DNA from 4 places in the Methylobacterium sp. WL8 genome. Region 4 is predicted to be linked to each of the others. Evidence: predicted binding sites of a transcription regulator. Region 4 holds the regulator's gene; each other region holds the start of a gene.
What was found. The regulator PhoB, encoded in region 4, activates phosphate uptake and scavenging genes when phosphate is short. The targets are predictions, from matches to a motif close to TGTCATNNANCTGTCAT.

Region 1 (3,203 bases), on a different contig from region 4:
GCGCAGGGCTCGCTCGCCGGCGAACAGGTAGCCGGCGATGACGGCCTTGCCGTGCCCAGGGCCGGCGGCGTGGAAGACGCCGTAGGCAAAACCGAGGGTGACCAGCGGCGTCCAGTCGCCGCCGCCCTTGATCGCGGCGAGCGCGGCCTGGAGGCTCCGCGAAAAGCTCGATTGGATCGCCAGGAGCCAGCCGCCGAGCCCGGTCGCCGAGGGCGCGGCCTCGCGGAAGCCGATCCCGAACGGAGACCGCGGCGGTGGCGTCGCGAGGCCGGGCGCCACGAGCCAGACCAGAAGCGCGAGGACCAGGGCCGCGACGCCGATCGCGGCGGCGACCAGCGAAAGCCGCAGCGGCAGGCGCCGGGCCGGCGGGACAGCTAGCGCGGCGCCTACGGACACGCGACCAGCACCCGGTTCGCGAACTGCACGCCGTAGCCCGAGGCCGCCGTCAGCGCCTCGAAGAACGCCTCGCTCATGCCCGGCGATCCGGCCTCCGCCGTCTTCGGCTCGGGCGTCTTGGGCCGCGTCACCGTGGCGGCGCAGCCGGCGGGCGCGCCGACGAGCGTCGCCGCGTCGGGCGCCTCCGACAGGCCGAAGAAGACGAAGTAGGTCGGGTCGTAGACTTCGAGCGCCAGCACGCCGCGCCCCTGCGACGGCGGCGTCTTCAGCGGCAGGCGGAAGCTCAGGGTGAGGCTGTCGCCCTCCATCGCCATCCGCGGCTCGACCGGGTCGGCGAAGGCCTGTTCCTTGCCGCCGACCTTCAGCTTGGTGAAGTAGCCGAATTCGGCGAGGTTGCCGGTGTTCTCGGTGGCGAGGGTCTGCAGCTCGTCCGGCGTGAGCTTGCCGTCCTTGTTCGCGTCCAGCCCCTGCGTGACGAAGGCCGTGTAGGCGGCGTCGAACGTCCAGACGTTGCGCACGGCGACGACCTTGCCGTCGGCGTAGGCGATCTCGGCCTTTGCCGTCACCCAGACGTGCGGATGGGCCGCGGCGGGCAGGGTCGCGAGCGCCAGCAGCGCGGCGGCGAGGGCAGGACGAAGGATCGCGAGATTCGGCTTCATGCGGGTCGGACGCTCGCGGCGCTGAGGTGAAGGATCCGTTAAGCGCATGTCTTGTCGGCATCCGCTGGGGCGAAAGCGAGGCGAACCGCAACGGGGAAGTCCCGCGGGAGGCGACGCCGAATCCGATGTCGGCCGGGCGCCCGGCGGCATCGTCGTCATGGCCTTGGCGACGCGATCGTATTACCCGGGCGAACCAGATGTCGGCCGCCCGCGCCCGCCGGGTCCCGCGCCATTCGGCGCGACCGTCATCCAACCGTCACGACGGCGTCGCAGGCAGGCGCCGACCCGCTACGCCAGAGGCACGCCATGGACTTCCACCGCCGATTCACCGTGCTGATGTGCGCGCCGGCCTTCGATCCGGACGACCTCGAAGGCGTCCGCGTCGCGCAGATCGTCACGGCGGTCGAGGGCCGCGGCTTCGAGGTGATCCGCGCGCGTCGCGTCGAGGACGCGGCGATCGCCGTCCAGACCGACGCCGCGATCGGCTGCATGGTCGTCGACTGGGGCAAGCGCGGCCTCGACGGCAAGGCGGCGTCGCTGATCGACATGATGCGCCGGCGCGGGCTGGAGATGCCGATCGTCATCCTCGTGCGCCGCAAGCGCCTGGAAGACATCCCGGTCGAGTTGCTCGACTTCATCGACGGCTACATCTTCCTCGCCGAGGAGACGCCCGAGTTCATCGCCCGCGGCCTCGTCTCCCGCGTGACGCAGTATGCCGAGACCCTGAAGACGCCGTTCTTCGGCGCGCTCGTCGACTACGCCGAGAAGGGCAACCAGCTCTGGACCTGCCCGGGCCACAACGGCGGCATCTTCTACAACCGCTCGCCGATCGGGCGGATCTTCGTCGAGCATCTCGGCGAGGCGATCTTCCGCGACGACTTGGACAACTCGGTCCTCGACCTCGGCGACCTGCTGACCCACGAGGGTCCGGCGTTGAGGGCGCAGAAGGAGGCCGCCCAGATCTTCGGGGCGGAGAAGACCTACTTCGTCCTCAACGGCACCTCGGCCTCGAACAAGGTGGTGCTGGGCTCGCTGGTGGCCGAGGGCGACCTCGTGCTGTTCGACCGCAACAACCACAAGGCGGCCCACCACGGCGCGCTGATGCTCGCCGGCGGCATCCCGATCTTCCTCGAGACCGACCGCAACGCCTACGGCCTGATCGGCCCGATCTACCACGAGGCCTTGGACGAGCAGGCCATTCGCGAAAAAATCCGCCGCAACCCGCTGGTGGAGGACAAGGAGGCCTGGCGCCGCGAGCGCCCGTTCCGCGTCGCGGTGATCGAGCAGTGCACCTACGACGGCACGATCCTCGACGCGCAGGGCGTCGTCGAGAAGATCGGCCACCTGTGCGACTACATCCTGTTCGACGAGGCCTGGGCCGGCTTCATGAAGTTCCATCCGCTCTTCGTGGGCCGGTTCGCCATGGGGCTGAAGGGGCTCGACGAGACCTCCCCCGGCATCATCGCCACGCAATCGACCCACAAGCAGCTCGCGAGCTTCAGCCAGGCCTCGCAGATCCACACCAAGGACGGTCATATCCGCGGCCAGACCCGACGCGTCGAGCATCGCCGCCTCAACGAGAGCTTCCTCGTCCACGCCTCGACCTCGCCGTTCTACCCGATCTTCGCCTCGCTCGACGTCGGCGCGCAGATGATGAAGGGCCGGTCCGGCATGATCCTGTGGGACGACACGATCCGCCTGGGGATCGAGTGGCGCAAGAAGGTCCGCGCCATCCGCCGCGAGTTCGAGGAGAAGGAGGGCGATCCGAGCCGGCGCTGGTTCTTCGACCCCTTCGTCCCCGACGTGACGCCCGGCCCCGACGGCGTCGACGTGCCGTGGGAGAGCCTGACGACGGACGTGCTCGCCTCGGACCCGAAGCACTGGGAGCTGCGTCCCGGCGCGCGCTGGCACGGCTTCACCCATGTCGGGCCCGAGACCTCGCCCGGCTACGCCATGACCGACCCGAACAAGCTCACGGTGCTGACGCCGGGCTTCGACCGGGCGACTGGGGAATACGCCGCCCACGGCGTGCCGGCGCCGATCGTCGCGCAGTACCTGCGTGAGAACCGGATCGTCGCCGAGAAGAACGACCTCAACTCGCTGCTCTTCCTGCTGACGCCCGGCGTCGAATCGTCCAAGGCCGGCACG
Region 2 (3,203 bases), on a different contig from region 4:
CAGGAAGATCGGGCGCGGCAACCCGTCGAGCGCCTTGGGCGGCGGCGCCTCCGGCTCGGCCGGGCGGAACAGCTCGGTGTCGACGCCCCGCGTCCAGCGCATCAGGTTGCGGAAGCCGCGGCCGGCGAGTTCGTGTTCGAGGGAGGCGGTGCTGACCATCGTGCCGCTGGCGGCTCGGTGGAAGCGCCGCAGCCAGGCGTAGCTCCACGCCTCCGGGATCGGCGCGCGGGCGGCGAGGTATTCGGGAAAACGGGTGTGGTAGCTGGTGGTGAAGGGCCGGCCCTTGGCGATGCAGAGCCGGCGCACCGCGTGGCCGATGGTGCCCTCGGTGGCGATGTGCACGTGGGTCGGGTCGATCCGCTCCCAGGCCACGCCGATGCCGCGGGCGCCGGCGAGGGCGAGGCGGATCTCGGAATAGCCCGGCATCGGCAGCGAGCGGAAGTCGCGCGGGGTCAGGAAGAACGGCTCGAAGCCGCGCGCGGGGGCGGCCTCGGCCATGCGCTCCAGCGAGCGCACCACGCCGTTGACCTGCGGCGCCCAGGCGTCGGTCGCGACGAGCAGCCTCACGCGACGGCCCGGCGGTCCGGCGCCGGAAGCGCCGCACGCTCGGCCTCCGCCTCGCGGGCTCGGAGGATGGTCGGATAGTGCAGCACCTCCATGCGGCCGTCGTAATGCTCGACGAGGGCGGTGCAGGATTCGACCCAGTCGCCGGTGTTGAGATAGCGCAACCCGTCGATGTGCCGGTCGGCAGCGTGGTGGATGTGGCCACAGATCACCCCGTCGGCGCCCTGGCGCCGGGCCTCGTCGGCGAGGAAGGTCTCGAACGCGCCAATGAAGTTGACCGCGTTCTTCACCTTCAGTTTCGCCCAGGCCGAGAGCGACCAGTAGGACAGGCCCAGGCGCCGGCGCAGCTTGTTCAGGCCGGTGTTGACGAACAGCGCGACGGTGTAGGCGCCGTCGCCCAGGTGGGCGAGCCAGCGGGCGTGGCGCACCACCATGTCGAACTGGTCGCCGTGGATCACGAGGTAGCGCCGCCCGTCGGCCGCCTCGTGGATGCGGCTCTCGGCGATCTCGATGCCGCCGAAGGTGGTGCCGATGTAGTCGCGCAGGAACTCGTCGTGGTTGCCCGGCACGTAGACCAGGCTCGAGCCCTTGCGCACCTTGCGCAGCAGCTTCTGCACCACGTCGTTGTGCCCCTGCGGCCAGTACCAGCCCGAGCGGAGCTGCCAGCCATCGACGATGTCGCCGACGAGGTAGAGCGTGTCGGCGTCGTAGTCCTTCAGGAAGTCCAGCAGCAGCCCGGCCTGGCAGCCACGGGTGCCGAGGTGCAGGTCTGAGAGGAACAGGCTGCGGACGCGGGTCGTCCCTTCCGTGTCGTCGGCCACGAGCATCTCCCGGCGGTCTTCGGCCGAGCCAAACCGGAAACGCGTCTCAGTTTGATGACGGTGGCGTCCGTTCGATGCTGCGATGCAGCAAGCAACACGAAGGTCCTTCGCGCGATTGTTGCAGTGCACGACAATTTTTTTTCGCCATCCGGGAAGTTTTTCCAGTTTTGCTTGTGAGGCTTCGGTGTCCATAATGGACGCAAAGCGATCACCTGCCGAAAGGCGGGCGCCGGAGACGGCCAAGGGATCGCCGACCCGGGCGGCCGGCCTTGCCTTCGTGGCGGGGCGGCCGGATGGGTCGACTTGAATCGTGGCCCGGGGCGGGACGACGGGGAGGACAGTGCCGAAGGTCGTCGGAATTCCGGCGTGCAGGATCCGCGTCGAGCGGCTTGCGCGCCGGGCACGGCCGACGCAAGGAAGACGAAGGCTATCGGAGGCGACCGGCATGGATCCATGCCGCGACCGCGAGCGGTGCAAGACCGTTCCGCCGCTCCGCATCGCCCGGCGATGCGACCGACCGACGACGCGGAAGTTCCGCGCGGGACAGCCATCCCGCGCGCTTCCGGCCGCGCCGGTTCGGCACACCGCTCGCCAGAACGCCCACGGATCACCACACGCCCATGCGCCGCCTGCCGGCGCATCGTTCCTGACGCCGGCTTGCCGGCCAACGTATCTTGGTAATCGGAGGACACACCCATGGCTGCAACGCGGCGCCCCGGACGCAACCACCTTTTCATTCCCGGCCCGACCAACATCCCGGACCGCGTGCTGCGCGCGATGCACGTCCCCTCGGAGGACCACCGCTCGCCGGACTTCCCGGCGCTGGTGAAGCCCCTGTTCCAGGACGCCAAGATCGTGTTCGGCTCCGAGGCCGGCACGATCATCTTCTATCCGTCCTCCGGCACCGGCATCTGGGAATCGGCGCTCGCCAACACCCTCTGCCGCGGCGACAAGGTCCTGACGGCCCGCTACGGCCAGTTCAGCCACCTCTGGGTCGACATGGCCCAGCGCCTCGGGCTCGACGTGATCGTGCAGGACGAGGCCTGGGGCACCGGCGCGGACCCGGAGAAGATCGGTGAGGCCCTGCGCGCCGACACCGACCACAAGATCAAGGCCGTGATGGTCGTCCACAACGAGACGGCGACCGGCGTCACCAGCGACATCGGCGCCGTCCGCAAGGCGATCGACGCCGCCGGCCACCCGGCGCTGCTGTTCGTCGACGGCATCTCGTCGATCGGCTCGCTGCCGTTCAAGATGGACGAATGGAAGGTCGACTGCGCCATCGCCGGCTCGCAGAAGGGCTTCATGCTGCCGGCCGGCCTCGGCGTGCTCTGCGCCAGCGCCAAGGCGATCAAGATCTCCGAGGGCGGCGGCGCGGGCGGCAACGACCGTCTCGGCCACGTCTACTTCGCCTGGTCGGACCAGCTGAAGCAGAACCCCACCGGCTACTTCCCCTACACCCCGCCGCTGCCGCTGCTCTACGGCCTGCGCGAAGCTCTGACGTGCATCCGCGAAGAGGGCATCGACAACGTCTACCACCGCCACCACGTGCTCGCCGAGGCGACCCGTCAGGCCGTGGCGGCGTGGGGCCTGAAGACCTGCGCCAAGGAGCCCAAGTGGAACTCCGACACGGTGACGGCGATCCTGGCGCCCGAGGGCGTCGACGCGGCCAAGATCATCAAGCACGCCTACGACCGCTACAACCTCTCGCTGGGCGCAGGCCTCAGCCAGGTCGCGGGCAAGGTGTTCCGCATCGGCCACCTCGGCGACCTGAACGAGCTGTCGCTGCTGGGCGCGATCGCCGGCGCCGAGATGGCG
Region 3 (3,203 bases), on a different contig from region 4:
GAAGCAGACGAACTCTCCCCGCGAGATCTCCAAGTCGATCCCGTCGAGGGCGGTGAAAGCACCGTAGCGCTTCGACAATCCCGAAACCCTGAGAAACGGCGTCGCGTCGCGAAGCGTCATGGCAGCACCCTCGATCTCTCGCGTTCTCGTTCGGACGAACCCTACTTCTTGGCGGCTTTGGCCTCGTAGCGGCGCGACCATTCGGCGAGCACCCGCTCGCGGTTGTCGGCCATCCAGCCGAGATCGTTCTTGATCATCGCGGACTCGGCATTGGCGGGATAGTTCGCGGGCACGTTGGCGACGCCGGGATAGGCGACGACCGCGTAGCTCTTGGCGTAGAGCTCGTTGGCGGCCTTGGTCGCGCCCCAGTCGGCGACCTTGCGCGCGAGTTCGAGGTGCTTGGTGTTGCCGACGATCGCGTAGGCCTCTTCGTCCCAGCCCGTGCCGTCGGCGGGAACGATGACGGCCAGCGGCGCGCCCTTCGTCTTCTCGGCGGCGCCGCGCATGTCCAACGACAGGCCGGCGGTGCGCTCGCCGCGGGCGGCCTGGACGCAGGGCGCCGAGCCCGAATGGAGGTAGGCGGCGATGTTCTCGTGGAGCTTGTCCATGAAAGCCCAGCCCGCCTCTTCACCCATGCCCTGGAGCCAACCGGCGACCAGCAGGTACCCGGTGCCGGAGGAGGCGGGGTGTGGCATCACCACCTTGCCCTTGAGGGATGGCACCAGAAGGTCGGCCCATCGCATAGGGGTCTTCGCGCCATCTTTCTCGGCTTCTGCGGTGTTGAAACAGATCACGCCAATCGAGGCGTCGGTGCCTGTCCAGCTGTAGGGGCCGATGGAGTCGCGAAAGGCGGGCTTGAGGGCGTCTGCTCCCTTCGGCTCGTAGGTAGCGAGCAGGCCCTGCTTCTCGAACATCAGGAGGCTGGAGGCGGCGAGCCCCATCACCATGTCGGCCCGGGGATTGTCCTTCTCGGCGAGGAACCGAGCGGTGATGACGCCGGTCGAGTCCCGCACCCAGACCACCTCGACATCGGGGACCGCCCGTTCGATGCCGGCCTTGAACGGACCGAGCTGGTCGTTTTCCAGGGCTGTGTAGATCGTGAGCTTGGTGCGTTCCGCTGCCGATACTACGGCTGGAGCCGTCAAGGACGACGTCAGAGCGAGGGTCAGAGCGAGGAGGCCGAAGGCTTTCATGGACGATGCTCCTGGGTATTGTCGTTCTGACGTTTCTTGCGCCCGACACATGACAGTAGAAAGACGAAACTTCCGACGATCAAGATCAGGATTTACGCACTCCTTGCTCGTTAGATAGACAATACATATCAGTATTTGATCTTATCGAGACAGCCGTAGTCCATCCACGGCATTCGACCGCGGATTAACGTCAGACAAACTCGGGCAGGTGGGCAAAATGCGTCCGACCGAGACAGTTTTTGTCTTCGGTCGCCTTCAGCAGGCCTGCGGCATGCGTCCGTCGGCCAGCAGCCCGTTGATGTCGTTCACGACACCCGGCAGGTCGGCGATCGTGTCGATGAGGAAGTGGGGCCTCGAATCGGCAAACAGGGCGGCGATCCGAGTCCGCTCTGAGGCGAGACGATCGGCGGGAAGCGCGCGGAACGCATCGTAGGTCAGCCCCAGCGCGTTGCCGGAGCAGGTGAGCGCCACCGTCCACATCCCGGCCTTGCGCCCTTCGAGGATGCCCGGGACCGTATCGTCGACCTTCACGCAGGCGGCGACATCGTCGATGCCGAGGGCGATTACGTTGGCAAGCGCCTGGGCCGGGAAGGGACGCCCGTTCGGGACCTCATCCGTGGCGACCACGTGGTCGGCGACGTAACCATTCGTGGCAGCGAGTGCGACCACCCTCTCCATGACGCGGGCGGGGTATCCGGAGCAGGAGCCGATCTTGAGGCCTTTGGCCCGCAGGTCGGCGATGGCGTCCAGAGCACCCGGGATCACGGCTGAATGCTCTGCGATCTTCTCGATCTGAAGCGGCATGAAGCGTTCGTAGATCGCGGTGACGTCGGCGTCGGTCGCCTCGCGTCCGCGGGCAGCGGCGTAGCGCGCGGCGATCTCGGGCTGATTGAGAAGCGTGCGGATGTGATCCCACTTGCCCATTCCCATCGGGCCCCGGGCCTCGGGCAGGCTGACGGCGACCCCGAACTCCGCGAACGCCTCGACGAAGATCTGGGTGGGTGCGAAGGAGCCGAAATCGACGACGGTCCCGGCCCAGTCGAGGATCGCGGCCTGGAGTTTCTTCGGGTGCGCGTAGGACATGACGATACTTTCTCCGTGCGATCAGAGGGTCGTGACGTTCAGTTCGGCGAACACCGCGGCGACGGCCTCGACCGCGCGCTCCATGTCGGCGGATTCGACATGGCCGATGCAGCCGACCCGGAACGTCTCCAACTGCGTGAGCTTGCCGGGGTAGAGGATGAAGCCCTTCTCGCGCACGGCGGCGTAGAAGTCGGCGAAGCGGTATTTCGGGTCGTTCGGCGCGTGGAACGTCACGATGATCGGGGCCTGGATCTCGGGCGACAGGAAGGACTTCAGGCCGAGCCGTTCCATGCCGCGGATCAGCACCTCGCAGTTGCGGGCGTACTTGGCGTGGCGGGCCGGCAGGCCGCCCTCTTCGTCGTATTGCAGCAGCGCCTCGTGGAGCGCGGCGACGACGTGGGTCGGCGGGGTGAAGCGCCACTGCCCGGTGCGCTGCATGTAGAGGTGCTGGTCGCTCAGATTCAGCGCCAGCGAGGCTGAGTTGCCTTCGGCCCTGGCGAGGACGTCCGCCCGCGCGATCACGAAGCCCATGCCGGGCACGCCTTCGAGGCACTTGCCCGAGGCGGCGATCAGCGCCTCGAACGGCACCGCGGCCGCGTCGATCGGGAGTGCGCCGAAGGAACTCATCGCATCGACGATCAGGCCGCGACCGTGGCGCGCGACCACGGCGGCGATTTCGGGCAGTGGGTTGAGGATGCCGGTGCTGGTCTCGCAGTGGATCAGCCCGACATGGCTGATGGCGGGATCGACGGCGAGCAGGCCGTCGACGGCTTCGGGCGTGGTAGGGACGTCGTCGGCCGTCTCGTAGACCGTGTGATCGCGTCCCAGGGCCTCGCAGATCTTCGCGAGGCGTTTGCCGTAGGCGCCGTTGACCAGGACCAGCACTTTGCCGGAACGCGGGACCAGGGTGCCGATCGCGGCCTCGAC
Region 4 (3,203 bases):
CGGCGCGCTCCTGATCACCATGACGATCCTGCTGCTTTCGGTCGTCGCCCGCGTCGTCATCAAGCCGCAGACCGCGCGCTGATGTCCATGGGGACCCAGAACCCGCCGCCGGCACCCACGAGGAACACGACGATGAACGCCGCCCCCGCGATCAGCGCTTCCCAGTTCGACGGCCGGAACCCGGCCGACGAGCACGCGCCCATCCGCATCGCCGCCAGGGAGCTGAACTTCTATTACGGGCAGTTCCATAGCCTGAAGAACATCAACCTCGACTTCCACGACCGCCAGGTCACCGCCCTGATCGGCCCGTCCGGCTGCGGGAAGTCGACCCTGCTGCGCACCTTCAACCGGATCTACAGCCTCTACCCGGAGCAGCGCGCCGAGGGGCAGGTGCTGCTCGACGGCCAGAACGTGCTCGACGCCAACGTCGACCTGAACGAGCTGCGCTCGCGCATCGGCATGGTGTTCCAGAAGCCGACGCCGTTCCCGATGTCGATCTACGACAACGTCGCCTTCGGCCTGCGCCTCTACGAGAAGCTGCCGAAATCCGAGCTCGACGGCCGCGTCGAGTCGGCCCTGCGCAAGGCCGCCCTGTGGGACGAGGTGAAGGACAAGCTCAAGCAGTCCGGCATGGGCCTCTCCGGCGGCCAGCAGCAGCGCCTGTGCATCGCCCGCACGGTGGCCCAGAGCCCCGAGGTGATCCTGTTCGACGAGCCGACCTCGGCCCTCGACCCGATCTCGACCGGGCGCATCGAGGAGCTGATCGAGCAGCTGCGCAGCGAGTTCACGATCGTCATCGTGACCCACAACATGCAGCAGGCCGCGCGCATCTCGCAATTCACCGCCTTCATGTATCTCGGCGAGGTCATCGAGGTCGGTCCGACCAACCGCATCTTCATGAACCCGACCGTGCGTCAGACCCAGGACTACATCACCGGCCGCTTCGGCTGAGCCGCATACGGATCGATCGAGGACCAAGCCCATGCCCGGCCACATCGTCACGTCCTACGACACCGACCTCGAGGACCTGCGCCGCTCGATCTCCGAGATGGGCGGCGTCGCCGAGAAGATGATGACCGAGGCGACCGACGCCCTCGTTCGCCGCGACACCCAGCTCGCTCAGGCGGTGATCCTCGCCGACAAGCGCCTCGACACCCTTCAGCGCGAGATCGAGGAGCGCTCGGTGCTGCTCATCGCCCGGCGCCAGCCGATGGCGATCGACCTGCGCGAGACGATCTCGGCGATCCGCGTCTCGGGCGACCTCGAGCGCATCGGCGACCTCGCCAAGAACATCGCCAAGCGCGTCGTCGCGATCAGCGACCAGGCCCAGGCGCAGAAGATCGTGCTCGGCGTGCAGCACATGAGCGACCTGGTGCAGGAGCAGCTCAAGGACGTGCTCGACGCCTATGCCAGCCGCGACGTCTCGGCGGCGCACAACGTCTGGGAGCGGGACGGCGAGATCGACGCGCTCTACAACTCGCTGTTCCGCGAGTTGTTGACGTACATGATGGAAGATCCGCGCAACATCTCGTTCTGCACGCACCTGCTGTTCTGCGCCAAGAACGTCGAGCGCATCGGCGACCACACCACCAACATCGCCGAGACGATCCATTATCTCGCCACCGGCGAGAACCTCGCCGGTGACCGCCCGAAGAACGACGCGTCGAACTACGCGACGGTGACGCCCGGCGCCTGAGACGCCTGTCGGCGTCTCACGGCGGCCAAGGAAGTCGGGCGGCCCGCCCGGGAGTGCCCTGCATGCGTACGCGGATCCTGATCGTCGAGGACGAGGAGGCGCTCACCACCCTCCTGCGCTACAACCTCGAAGCCGAGGGCTTCGAGGTCGATTCCGCCGCCCGCGGCGACGAGGCCGAGCTGCGCCTGCAGGAGCAGGTGCCGGACCTGATCCTGCTCGACTGGATGCTGCCCGGCCTCTCGGGGATCGAGCTGTGCCGCCGGGTGCGGGCGCGGCGCGAGACGGCGTCCCTGCCGGTCATCATGCTGACGGCGCGCGGCGAGGAGGGCGACCGCATCCGCGGCCTCGGGACTGGGGCCGACGACTACATCGTCAAACCGTTCTCCGTGCCGGAGCTCCTGGCCCGGGTCCGCGCGCTGCTGCGCCGGGCCAAGCCGACCCATGTCGCGAACCTCCTGGAGGCCGGCGACATCGAGCTCGACCGCGACAGCCACCGCCTGCGCCGGGCGGGCAGCGAGATCCACCTCGGGCCGACCGAGTTCAAGCTGCTCGAATTCCTGATGCAGAGCCCCGGCCGGGTCTATTCCCGCGAGCAGCTCCTCGACGGCGTCTGGGGCCACGACGTCTACATCGACGAACGCACCGTCGACGTGCATGTCGGCCGCCTGCGCAAGGCCCTGAACCGCACCGGCGAGACCGACCCGATCCGCACCGTCCGCGGCTCGGGCTACGCCTTCGACGAGACGTTTTCGGGCGAGGATTAGGGCACCTTCGTTCCCGCGCCCGCGAGCCCCGCGCTGCGGCCCGTCGCCGTCACGGCGTCCAGCGCGCTCAGCACCGTGCCCTCGGTGAGGATCTGCGGCAGCACCGTCGGCTCGCCTGGCCCTGCGTAGAGCAGGTAGAGCGGCACGCCGCTGCGGCCGTGGCGCTCGAGCAGGCGGGTGATCTCCGGATTCTGGTTGGTCCAGTCGCCCTTGAGGTAGGTGACGTCGCGGGCGCGCATCGCTGCGCCGACCGCCGCCGTCCCGAGCGAGGTGCGCTCGTTGACCTGACAGGTGATGCACCACGCCGCGGTCATGTCGACGAAGACCGGCCGGCCGCCGGCCAGCAGCGCGTCGAGGCGCGCCTGCGTGAACGGCTCGACGCCCTCGGCCCTGGTCTGGGCGCCCGGCGCGATCCGGTCGCGGTCGAGGGTGAGGGCGAGCGCCGCCACGCCGACGACGGCGAGCACCGCGAGGCCGCGGGCGAGCTGCGCCCGCACCGGGCGCGCGTCGCGGCCGAGTTCCCACGCCCAGGCGGAGAAGCCGAGCAGCACCAGTCCGATCAGCGCGGCGAGCAGGCCCTGCGGCCCGACCTGCTGGGCCAGCACCCAGACCAGCCACGCGACCGTGGCGTAGATCGGGAAGGCCAGCGCCTGCTTCAGCACGTCCATCCAGGCACCCGGGCGGGGCAGGGCGCGGAGCGCCGCCGGCCACAGGGTCAACGCCAGGAAGGGCAGGGCGAGGCC

Region 1: the regulator PhoB is predicted to act here: its motif matches at 1,299-1,315, upstream of FV234_RS00100 (Orn/Lys/Arg decarboxylase N-terminal domain-containing protein).
Region 2: the regulator PhoB is predicted to act here: its motif matches at 1,429-1,445, upstream of FV234_RS05305 (UDP-2,3-diacylglucosamine diphosphatase).
Region 3: the regulator PhoB is predicted to act here: its motif matches at 1,243-1,259, upstream of FV234_RS18145 (putative 2-aminoethylphosphonate ABC transporter substrate-binding protein).

The regions. Positions count from the first base shown of each region.
Region 1 covers NZ_VRVF01000001.1:19,924-23,126, reverse strand. Annotated here, with positions in the region: gene FV234_RS00110 (nickel transporter) at 1-396, opposite strand, end outside; gene FV234_RS00105 (DUF1007 family protein) at 387-1,055, opposite strand; gene FV234_RS00100 (Orn/Lys/Arg decarboxylase N-terminal domain-containing protein) at 1,362-3,203, shown strand, end outside.
Region 2 covers NZ_VRVF01000008.1:110,876-114,078, reverse strand. Annotated here, with positions in the region: gene FV234_RS05310 (glycosyltransferase family 1 protein) at 1-567, opposite strand, end outside; gene FV234_RS05305 (UDP-2,3-diacylglucosamine diphosphatase) at 564-1,385, opposite strand; gene FV234_RS05300 (aminotransferase class V-fold PLP-dependent enzyme) at 2,082-3,203, shown strand, end outside.
Region 3 covers NZ_VRVF01000055.1:8,954-12,156, forward strand. Annotated here, with positions in the region: gene FV234_RS18140 (putative 2-aminoethylphosphonate ABC transporter ATP-binding protein) at 1-120, opposite strand, end outside; gene FV234_RS18145 (putative 2-aminoethylphosphonate ABC transporter substrate-binding protein) at 162-1,193, opposite strand; gene phnX (phosphonoacetaldehyde hydrolase) at 1,449-2,276, opposite strand; gene FV234_RS18155 (2-aminoethylphosphonate--pyruvate transaminase) at 2,298-3,203, opposite strand, start outside.
Region 4 covers NZ_VRVF01000002.1:106,327-109,529, forward strand. Annotated here, with positions in the region: gene pstA (phosphate ABC transporter permease PstA) at 1-82, shown strand, start outside; gene pstB (phosphate ABC transporter ATP-binding protein PstB) at 133-951, shown strand; gene phoU (phosphate signaling complex protein PhoU) at 983-1,696, shown strand; gene phoB (phosphate regulon transcriptional regulator PhoB) at 1,759-2,460, shown strand; gene FV234_RS01335 (protein-disulfide reductase DsbD domain-containing protein) at 2,457-3,203, opposite strand, start outside.